Regions from separate parts of the Desulfotomaculum sp. 1211_IL3151 genome, predicted to be linked through region 2. Evidence: riboswitches for the same ligand, from Rfam matches in the RefSeq annotation. Region 2 holds a riboswitch; each other region holds the start of a gene.
What was found. Region 2 has a riboswitch for S-adenosylmethionine ahead of V6C11_RS14735 (methionine ABC transporter ATP-binding protein). Riboswitches for the same ligand answer to the same signal wherever they lie in the genome.
Positions count from the first base shown of each region.

Region 1: it holds a riboswitch for S-adenosylmethionine, as region 2 does, so the genes downstream of both, metK (methionine adenosyltransferase) here and V6C11_RS14735 (methionine ABC transporter ATP-binding protein) in region 2, are expected to answer to the same signal.
Region 3: it holds a riboswitch for S-adenosylmethionine, as region 2 does, so the genes downstream of both, V6C11_RS16520 (Vitamin B12 dependent methionine synthase activation subunit) here and V6C11_RS14735 (methionine ABC transporter ATP-binding protein) in region 2, are expected to answer to the same signal.

Region 1 is NZ_JBAIYV010000050.1:137,624-140,900, reverse strand. It holds gene murJ (murein biosynthesis integral membrane protein MurJ) at 1-1,170, shown strand, start outside; gene V6C11_RS14105 (YlmC/YmxH family sporulation protein) at 1,226-1,501, shown strand; SAM riboswitch class I at 1,618-1,715, shown strand; gene metK (methionine adenosyltransferase) at 1,811-3,004, shown strand; gene V6C11_RS14095 (helix-turn-helix domain-containing protein) at 3,115-3,277, opposite strand, start outside.
Region 2 is NZ_JBAIYV010000051.1:96,745-100,021, forward strand. It holds gene V6C11_RS14725 (hypothetical protein) at 1-218, shown strand, start outside; gene V6C11_RS14730 (hypothetical protein) at 569-751, opposite strand; SAM riboswitch class I at 1,188-1,300, shown strand; gene V6C11_RS14735 (methionine ABC transporter ATP-binding protein) at 1,404-2,426, shown strand; gene V6C11_RS14740 (methionine ABC transporter permease) at 2,419-3,093, shown strand; gene V6C11_RS14745 (MetQ/NlpA family ABC transporter substrate-binding protein) at 3,106-3,277, shown strand, end outside.
Region 3 is NZ_JBAIYV010000058.1:102,188-105,464, forward strand. It holds gene V6C11_RS16515 (homocysteine S-methyltransferase family protein) at 1-641, opposite strand, end outside; gene V6C11_RS16520 (Vitamin B12 dependent methionine synthase activation subunit) at 631-1,317, opposite strand; SAM riboswitch class I at 1,392-1,499, opposite strand; gene V6C11_RS16525 (NAD(P)/FAD-dependent oxidoreductase) at 1,561-2,817, opposite strand; gene ychF (redox-regulated ATPase YchF) at 2,994-3,277, opposite strand, start outside.

The sequences.
Region 1 (3,277 bases), on a different contig from region 2:
ATGCTGCCAATTCTGGTATTTTATGGCCTATCCACCGTCTTCCAAGGGCTGCTCAATGCCAATCAGGTCTTCGGCATTCCTGCCCTTAGTGTCAGCGTGACCAACTTGACCATTATCATTTCTGCCCTGACCCTGGGTGGTATTTATGGTATTGATGGCTTAGCCGCCGGAACGGTCTTGGGTTTTGTGCTGGCGGCATTGATGCAGGTGCCCAAGCTGAAAAAAGTTGGTTTTAAGTTCCGCTTTACCTTGGATCGTCATCATCCCGGCGTCAAGAAGGTTCTCTATTTGGTTATGCCGGTGGCCATCGGAACCTCACTCAATCAGATTTACCTGATCATTGACCGGGTCTTGGCCTCAGGCCTGGCAGAAGGCAGTATTTCAGCCTTAAACTACGCCAACCGCATTATTCTAATGCCCATTACCTTTTTTGTCCTGGCCATTGGTACCGCCTTTTATCCAACCATTACCACCCTGGCAGCCCAGGGTAAACAACAGGAATTGGCGGAAACAGTGCTTCGGGCCATTCGCATGGTAATCCTCTTTGCCTTACCTGCCGGTGTGGGCCTGATGGTACTGGCTACCCCGGTAATTAAACTGCTCTTTGAACACGGCCAATTTGGCCCCAAGGCCACCGAAATGACAGCCATGGCCCTGTTTTTCTATGGCATCGGGCTGGTTGGACAGGCAGCCAACATTATCTTAACCAGGGCCTTTTATGCCCAGCAGGATACAAGAACACCGGTTAAATTAATGGCTGTCACGGTGGCAATAAACCTGGCCTTTAGTCTCTTGCTGATTGGTCCCTTGAAGCACGGCGGTTTGGCCCTGGCCAACTCCATTGCTTCCCTAATTAACACAGTGATGTTGACTTGGTTTCTTAATAAAAGGATTCCCGGCCTGTGGAATGCCAGTGCCCTAACTTTTCTCTGGCAAACTGCTTTAGCCACCACGGCCATGGCGGCTGTGGCCTGGGGTGTAAATGTCACCGGGGCTGGGGTCTTTGCTGCCTATGGAACATTGGGCTTGGCGGTTCAAGTGGGAGCGAGCATTGCGGCGGCCTTACTGGTCTTTGTATTAGCAGTTTTCCTATTGCGTATGGATGAGGCCAAGATGATCACCAGCTATGCGGGAAAATTTCTTAGCAAATTACGCACCTCCCGAGATTAAGTTGACGCACCAATGCATCTGTTAGCGCATAGCATAGGGCTAGGAGGTGCTAGCTATGATTAAAGCAACCCAGCTATCTGCTAAAGATGTTGTTAACTTAAAAGATGGAGCTAAACTGGGTCCGGTGAAGGACCTGCATATAGAACCGGAAACAGGCAGTGTAGTGGCCATTGTGCTGGAGGCTCCCCGACGCTATTTTGGCCTGGTAAGGTCTGGGCGGGATATGGTAATCCCCTGGAACCTAGTTAAAAAATTTGGTGTTGACACGGTGTTGGTGGATTTACAGCCCGTGGATAGTTCCCATACCGAAAATGGCAGCAATGAGCTTTAAACCATCACCTATGTCATTTTACGTTATCGCTTAGGATGACACTAGGTTTAATAGATTTTATTTGACACAATGTGTCTGCTTTGCTAAAATTAATCTGGCAATTTTGCTAATGTTCGTGCTCATCAAGAGAGGTGGAGGGACTGGCCCGATGAAACCCGGCAACCTCACGTAAGGTGCCAAGTCCTGCGGGAAGGTTATTCCTGACAGATGAGGTGATTGAGGAAGGCTGGGAAAATATAACCTCTCCGTTCCGGAGGGGTTTGTTTATTTTTGATGGGAGCGGGAAAAGTTATAGAGGGAGGTATTCCATTGAGCAGAAAACTTTTTACTTCTGAATCCGTAACTGAAGGCCATCCAGATAAAGTGGCCGACCAAATTTCGGATGCTATCTTAGATTCTATTCTGGCCAGAGATCCGCTGGCCCGGGTAGCCTGCGAAACCTTTGTCACTACCGGACTCGTGCTGGTGGGAGGAGAAATATCCTGCCAGTGCTATGTAGATATCCCCAAAGTTGTGCGGGAGACGGTTTTAGAAATTGGCTATACCCGTGCTAAATACGGTTTTGATGGGGACACCTGTGCAGTGCTAACTGCTATCGATGAACAATCCCCGGATATTGCCATGGGTGTAGACAAGGCCCTGGAAGCTAAAACAGGTGAAATAAGCGAGGCAGAAATTGAGGCCATTGGTGCCGGTGACCAAGGCATGATGTTTGGTTATGCCACCGATGAAACACCCGAATTAATGCCCCTGCCCATCTCCCTGGCCCACACCATAGCCCGTCGTTTGGCAGAGGTTCGTAAGTCTGGCCTGCTGGACTACTTACGTCCCGATGGTAAAACCCAGGTTACAGTGGAATACGAAGATGACAAACCTGCCCGGATTGACACAGTCGTCATTTCCACCCAACACCATCCAGAAGTTGAGCTGGAAACCATTCGGCAGGATATGATAGAAAAAGTAGCCCTACCTGTACTGCCGGCCGAATTAGTTGATGAGAAAACCCGTTTCCTGATCAACCCCACCGGCCGCTTCGTCATCGGCGGACCCCACGGCGATGCCGGTCTCACCGGGCGTAAAATTATTGTAGACACTTATGGCGGCAGGGCCCGTCACGGCGGCGGTGCTTTCTCCGGCAAAGATCCCACCAAGGTAGACCGCTCCGCAGCCTACGCTGCCCGTTACGTGGCCAAAAACGTAGTGGCTGCTGGTCTTGCCAAGAGATGCGAAGTACAACTGGCCTACGCCATCGGCGTAGCCCGTCCCGTATCTGTAAGGGTGCAAACCTTTGGGACCGGTGCAGTAAGCGACGAAGTTATCAGCGACCTAATCAACAAAAACTTCGACCTGCGTCCCGCTGGCATCATCAAATCCCTAGACCTCCGTCGCCCCATTTACAAACAAACCGCCGCTTACGGTCACTTCGGCCGTCTGGATCTCGACCTCCCTTGGGAGCGGACGGATAAGGCTGAGATTCTACGGGCAGAGGCTGGATTAAAATAGGATAGGTTTCATGTTAAAGCACTTCCTGTGTAAAGGGGGTGCTTTTTTCTAAGGAGATTGTCAATAAAAATTGGGACCGTACCCTAAAGGAGTCAAAAAGAGCACGGCGCCTAGGACGAAGTGCTCTTTTTCTTGTATTTTTCTTTTGTTTCTTGTACCAACATTTTATCTGTTTGATAGGAACTCTTGATTAAATTAAGGGTAGTACTCAAAGAAAGCAACCATTCTTCAATAACCTCATTTGAATAACCTTGGGTTTTAATGGTTTGGATT
Region 2 (3,277 bases):
GTTATATGAAAGATGACTTTAGTAAAAAAATCCCAATATTATTATTTTTTACTATCATTGCAGAAATTGCTTCTTATGTCGCCATTAAAGTTGGTAACCTTTCCTTTTTAGGAAACTACAGCATACTCTATGATTTCCTGCTTAATTTTGTGGTTCTGTTAATTTTAACCCAAATCTGTGAGGGTTTATATGGCAAACGAATATATAAGCACATTTAATAAGAAGGGGAGTGTCACTGACAACTACTGAAAAATAGCTAGGCGACACTCCCTTTGAAAGTTAATCCCTGCAGACTTTAAGGGACCGTTATAATACTAACCAAACATTGTAAATCTAAAACATTAAGCCATAAAGTTTGCGAATAATCCGATGGGCAAAAAAATTCTCTGCCGAAGCAGAGCAATTCATTGCGTAGATTATGTGAACTATATTTTTGCCCGAAATACAGAATTTATTCCTGAATTAATCATTCTTGGAAGTAAGTTATAAACAGTTTTTCAGTAATAATAACACGTTATCCACAGAGTTACCCACATTTATCATGGTTATCCACAGTAATCACAGGATTTTATAAATGATCAATGGCATCCTCCACTATTTTTCGATTGTCAAACAAACGCATCAGCCTTTTTATGTCTTGCTCGTAACGGATGATATCTTCTATCTCTTTTAATAGTTCTTCCATATCTTCTTTGGTAAACAGGGGTATTAAACCTTTTAATTCCTTAGGGTCCATATCGGGGGAAAGCATCTCTCTCACTTCCTTATTTAAAGGTATGACAAAATATTCAAAGACCCCAGGAAAAGTTCCCGAAAGAAACAAGTTCTTCCTTTCACTTGATTTTTTCAAAATAAATAAAAACGGCCGGAAAACGGCCGTTTTTATTTATACATAGGTAACCCCAACACTATTATCCGGAGGTGGTTTCACCGTTTTACGGTCCGTCGAATACTTGGGAACTTGCTTATGTTTTCCATTATCCCGGGACTTTAGTCTGCGGCTCATAGCAACCCCTCCTTTAAATTTAATCATTATTATTTTCCTTCTTTATAAGAAGAATCATGCAAGTTTGTGGACGGTAATTTTTTCTGAGGTGTAAAAGTTTTTCCAAGTTGCCTATAAATAATCATTGACAAATTTAAAGACATAGCATAAAATCATCATTAGTCAATTTAATAATATATTCTTCTTATCCAGAGAGGCTGAGGGACTGGCCCTGAGACGCCCGGCAACCTTCTTAGAAATTTCTTGAGAAAGGTGCTAATTCCTGCAGAAGAACATTCTTCTGAAAGATAAGGAGGGGGCATAGGTATATTATGGCCTCTTCTGGTCTGCCCAGAAGGGGCCTCATTTATTTAGAAACGGGCACACTAAACTCAGCAATCAAGGAAGGTTGATATCATTGATAGAAATTAAAGACCTAACCAAGATTTATCATTCCAGTGCCGGAGATGTTAAGGCCCTGGACAGTGTAAGTTTGAGAGTTCGCAAGGGCGAAATTTACGGTATCATTGGTTTCAGTGGTGCCGGTAAAAGTACCCTGATACGCTGCGTTAATATGTTGGAAAAGCCTACTTCCGGCAGTATTAAAGTAAATGGTCAGGAAATGACCAAATTAAGTGAAGCAGGACTAAGGGCCAGTCGCCAAAAGATTGGTATGATCTTCCAACACTTTAATCTATTATCCTCACGAACAGTCCATGAAAATGTCTCCTTCCCTTTAGAGATAAGCGGTGTGGACAAAGAAACAAGCCAAGAAAAGGTTACCAAATTATTGGAGTTGGTAGGCCTAACGGATAAAGCCAATGCCTACCCCAGCCAACTATCCGGTGGGCAGAAACAACGGGTGGGCATCGCCCGGGCCCTAGCCAATGACCCCATTGTACTGCTGTGTGATGAAGCTACCTCGGCCCTGGACCCTGCTACAACCAGCTCAATTCTAGAGCTGTTAAAGGATATTAACCGCAAACTGGATCTAACAATTCTGATGATTACCCATGAAATGAAGGTTATTTCAGAAATTTGCGATTCCGTGGCGGTCATTGAAAAAGGGAAAATCATTGAAGCCGGCTTGGTCATTGATGTCTTCACCCAGCCCCAACACCCAACCACCCGACGTTTTGTCCAAACTATCATTAATACCGATGTACCAGACAAAGTTAAGGAACGCCTACTAGAAAAGGGTGAAGGGCAAATCATACGAGTTTCTTTCATTGGTGATACCACCGATGAACCAGTGATTTCAACTCTGGTCAAACAATTTGATGTAGATGTTAACATCCTTTACGGTAATATTGATCAAATTCAAGATACAGCCTTTGGTATGTTAATTATTGAGTGTATGGGTTCCCATATAAGTTGCCAAAAGGCAGTGACATATTTGCAGAAACAGGGTTTAAGAATTGAGGTGTTAAAGGATGTCTAATGAAGTTCTCTCCCACCTGTCTAATTTATCACCTGAAATCATTAAAGCTACCTGGGATACCTTATATATGACAATTGTATCTGTGGTCTTTGCCTCCGTTCTAGGCATCCCCCTTGGTGTGATTTTAGTTATTACCGACAAGGGTCACATAAAAGAAAATTTGACACTTAATAGGGTTTTAGGATCCATCGTGAACATCTTTCGCTCCTATCCCTTCATTATTTTATTACTGGCCCTGGGTCCCTTTACCAAATTTGTGGTGGGCACCACCATCGGAACCACCGCGGCCATTGTACCCCTCACCGTTGCCGCCGCTCCCTTTGTGGCTAGAATGGTGGAAACTTCTTTAAAGGAAGTAAACTGGGGGGTGGTCGAGGCTTCTCTGGCAATGGGGGCCAGCACCTGGCAAATTATTCGCAAGGTACTGCTTCCTGAGGCCCTGCCTGGTATTATTTTAGGTACGACTATTACGGCCATTGCCGTGGTTGGTTACTCTGCCATGGCCGGTGTCGTGGGAGGAGGTGGCCTAGGGGATCTGGCCATACGTTACGGCTACATGCGGTTTGATTCAGTAGTAATGGTAACCACCGTGGTCATTCTAGTTATTATGGTTCAAATCATGCAAACCCTTGGCAATATACTTGCCGAAAAATTTAACAAAAACTAAGGAGGAGTTTCCGTGAAAAAGAAGTTTGCGTTACTGTTAACTTGCCTGCTATCTCTCAGCCTGCTGCTGGTTGGCTGCGGCGGCGAAAAGGAACAACCACAAGCTGCTAATGATGATAAAGAAGCGAAGGTATTAAAGGTTGGCGCTACCCCGGTACCCCATGCTGAAATATTAAAAATAGTGA
Region 3 (3,277 bases), on a different contig from region 2:
TCCAATTGACGGGGTCCCACTGAACAATTGACCCCAATGGCAGCAACACCAAGTCTTTCAGCCACCACTGCGGCGGTTTCCGGGTCGGTACCGGTAAAGGTGCGACCCGTTTCATCAAAGGTAAAGCTAGCCACCACTGGTACATTGCCGGCATCTGCAGCAGCAATGAGGGCTGCACGCATTTCTCCGATGTCGCCAAAGGTTTCAAAGAGGATTAAATCAACACCTGCCTCCACCATTGCCAGGCATTGTTCATAAAATTGCTCATAGGCTTGATCAAAGGTCATGGTACCCAGTGGTTGCAAAAACTTACCCAGGGGTCCCACTGAACCGGCTACCATTGCTCCGTATGGCCTGGCCGCCTCTTTCGCGATGATAACGGCCTGCCGGTTAATTTCTTTGACCTGATCAGCCAGGTTATAGTCCGCCAATTTTAATCCGATGGCCCCAAAGGTGTTGGTCGTTATGATGTCTGCCCCTGCTTCTAGATACAGTTTATGAATTTCCTTAATAATCTCGGGCTGGCTGAGGTTCCATTCCTCTGGACACCAACCCCCGGGAAGTCCCCTCTGTTGCAACAATGTACCCATGGCACCATCAATGATTAAAACTTCTTTTTGAACTCTTTCTCTAAAGGACAAATTCTTCTCTCCTTCCATTCCAGCAACGATATAGACAATCAGCCTTCTGACACAGGTCACATTTCTCACGTATTTTAGGCGGCTCTGGTACCCAACCAATAAAAAAACATAGGGATTTTGAGGGTTTCATCTGGCAAAACTCATTGCAAGTTATATTTATCTGCCACGCTTCAGCCAATTGAAGCACTGCCGGCAAATACTCCAGCGGCATGTCTTGATAACCGGGGCCTAGCTTGGCCGTGGCATATAATCCCCTTACTCCCATCTGGCGGGCTGCCAGGCCAATTACTTGCTCTGACAGTTCTTCCACCGCCACAGTTCCCACTGCATCCATAATAACTCCCTTGGTTGTTTCGCCCTTATTAAATAACCGTGTCACTTCTTGTTCGATAGCTTCCCCAACTGTTACTGCCACCACGCTTACAGCACTAATTTTTCTTAATGCAGCATCTCCAAGCACAAGGTCAGGCATCGAGCCAATGACAACCCCCTGCTGCTCTAGACAAAAGGGTACTTGAGTAATTGCCGCCGTAGGTGTGGCTAAAACTTTCCCGGCTTGAATAACCGCTTCAATCTGCCTAAGCAATTCCGGCCAATGGTCCGTTGAATTTTTTATGCCCAGGTAACGAAGTACCTTGGCTGGTGGAATCTTTAAAGCTATTTGGGGCAGCAGCATATAATCCTCCAATAATTACCATAATAAAAAAACACCCAATAAGGGCGTTATGGGTGATCGAAATCCCGTCGCACACCTTATCTTTCAAGAAACAAAAGTCCCTGCAGGAGTTGGCACCGCCGCCATAAATGGCCGGTTGCCGGGTTTCATAGGGCCAGTCCCTCCACCACTCTTGATAAGTGCAAAATTTTTATTTTATTATTGTAATGTACAATAGGTTTAGCTTTTTCGTCAAGATATTAATTAGATAAAATTTGCCGCAGACTCCCCTGCCACATAGCCAGTGCTAAAGGCCACCTGCATATTAAAACCACCCGTTTGTGCATCCACATCCAGAACTTCTCCGGCAAAAAACAGACCTTTCATCAGCTTGGATTCCATTGTCCGGGGATTTATTTCATTTACTTTAATTCCTCCGGCAGTTATTGTGGCCTCTTGAATGGGTCTGGTACCGGTTATATGAATTGGCAAACCCTTCAATAAAGCAGTCAGATTGCTTATCTCGTGGTGGCTTACCCTATTTGAAGGACGCTCTAAGGGAATATCAACCAACCGTAGGATCACTTTGGTCAACCTCTCTGGTATGCTTTCGGCTAAAATATTTTTTATGGAACGCTTGCCGGCTTGGCCAAGGTTTTTTGTTAGTTTTTGTTCTAGGTCACCCAAGGGGTAGCCGGGGAACAAATCTATTTTTCCTTGGATTAAAGCCTGGCTATCCTTCTGACAGGCCAGTGCCACTGGTCTGCTTACCCGCAGAGCACCGGGACCCGAAAGACCCCAGTGGGTTACAATAACATCGCCAACCTCCGCTGCCATTGTTTTTCCTTTTTGATTGTAAAGGGTGATGGTTACATCCTTTAAAGAAAGTCCCTGCACCTCCCGGTTGAGTATCCAGGGGTCGTTACAGGTAATGGAAACAGCCGCAGGCAACAATGGGGTCACCGCATGCCCCACCTGCCGGGCCAGCTTGTAACCATCCCCGGTGCTGCCAGTGGCAGGATAAGAAAGCCCGCCGGTGGCTACCACCACTGCTTTAGCAGTTACGACCTGGTCATTTATTTTGACACCCTGACAGGTTTGATCAGCCACCAAAAGAGAACTTACCTTAACGGCATAACTTATTTTCACACCAATTTGCTTTAGGTACCCAGTAAGTGCCTGAACCACATCAGCGGCCCGGTCACTAACCGGAAAAACCCGCCCTCTTTCTTCTACTTTCGTCTTAATCCCTAGGGTGCGTAAAAAACTTCTTAAATCTTCGCCTGAAAATCGGTGTAAGGCACCATAGACAAATTTACCATTGCCCGGAATATTGATAATCATTTCATTAATATCAGCACAATTGGTTAGGTTGCAACGTCCCCCGCCAGTAATGAGCATTTTTCTGCCCAGGGATTCATTTTTCTCCAGCAGCAGCACCCGTGCCCCCAGCATAGCTGCCCGGGCTGCCGCCATCATGCCAGCGGGGCCTCCCCCAACCACTAAAACATCCCATTTCAAATAAATCGACTCCCGTGTTTGGTAATTATGCCTTACTTGTTATATTTTAACTCAAGTAGGGGCTAAAGCATACTCATACCGGAAATATCCTTCGCTAGCTCAGGATGACAAAACGGCTGGCGGAAGGCTGAAAAAGCAGCCCCTTGGCAGGGCTGCCATTTACCATATATGCAAAATTAAACATTAAATCTAAAGTTTATAATATCTCCATCCTGTACGGTATATTCTTTACCTTCCAAGCGGAGGACGCCCTTTTCTTTGGCTTTGGCCATGGAACCAGTGGCCGACAGGTCTGCAAAGGCAATAACCTCAGCGCGGATAAAGCCGCGTTCGATATCGGAGTGAATCTTTCCTGCCGCTCTTTTGGCATCTGTGCTGCGCCTGATTGTCCAGGCCCGCACCTCATCCTCCCCAGCAGTTAGGAAGGAAATTAAACCTAAATATTCATAGGCTGCCTGGG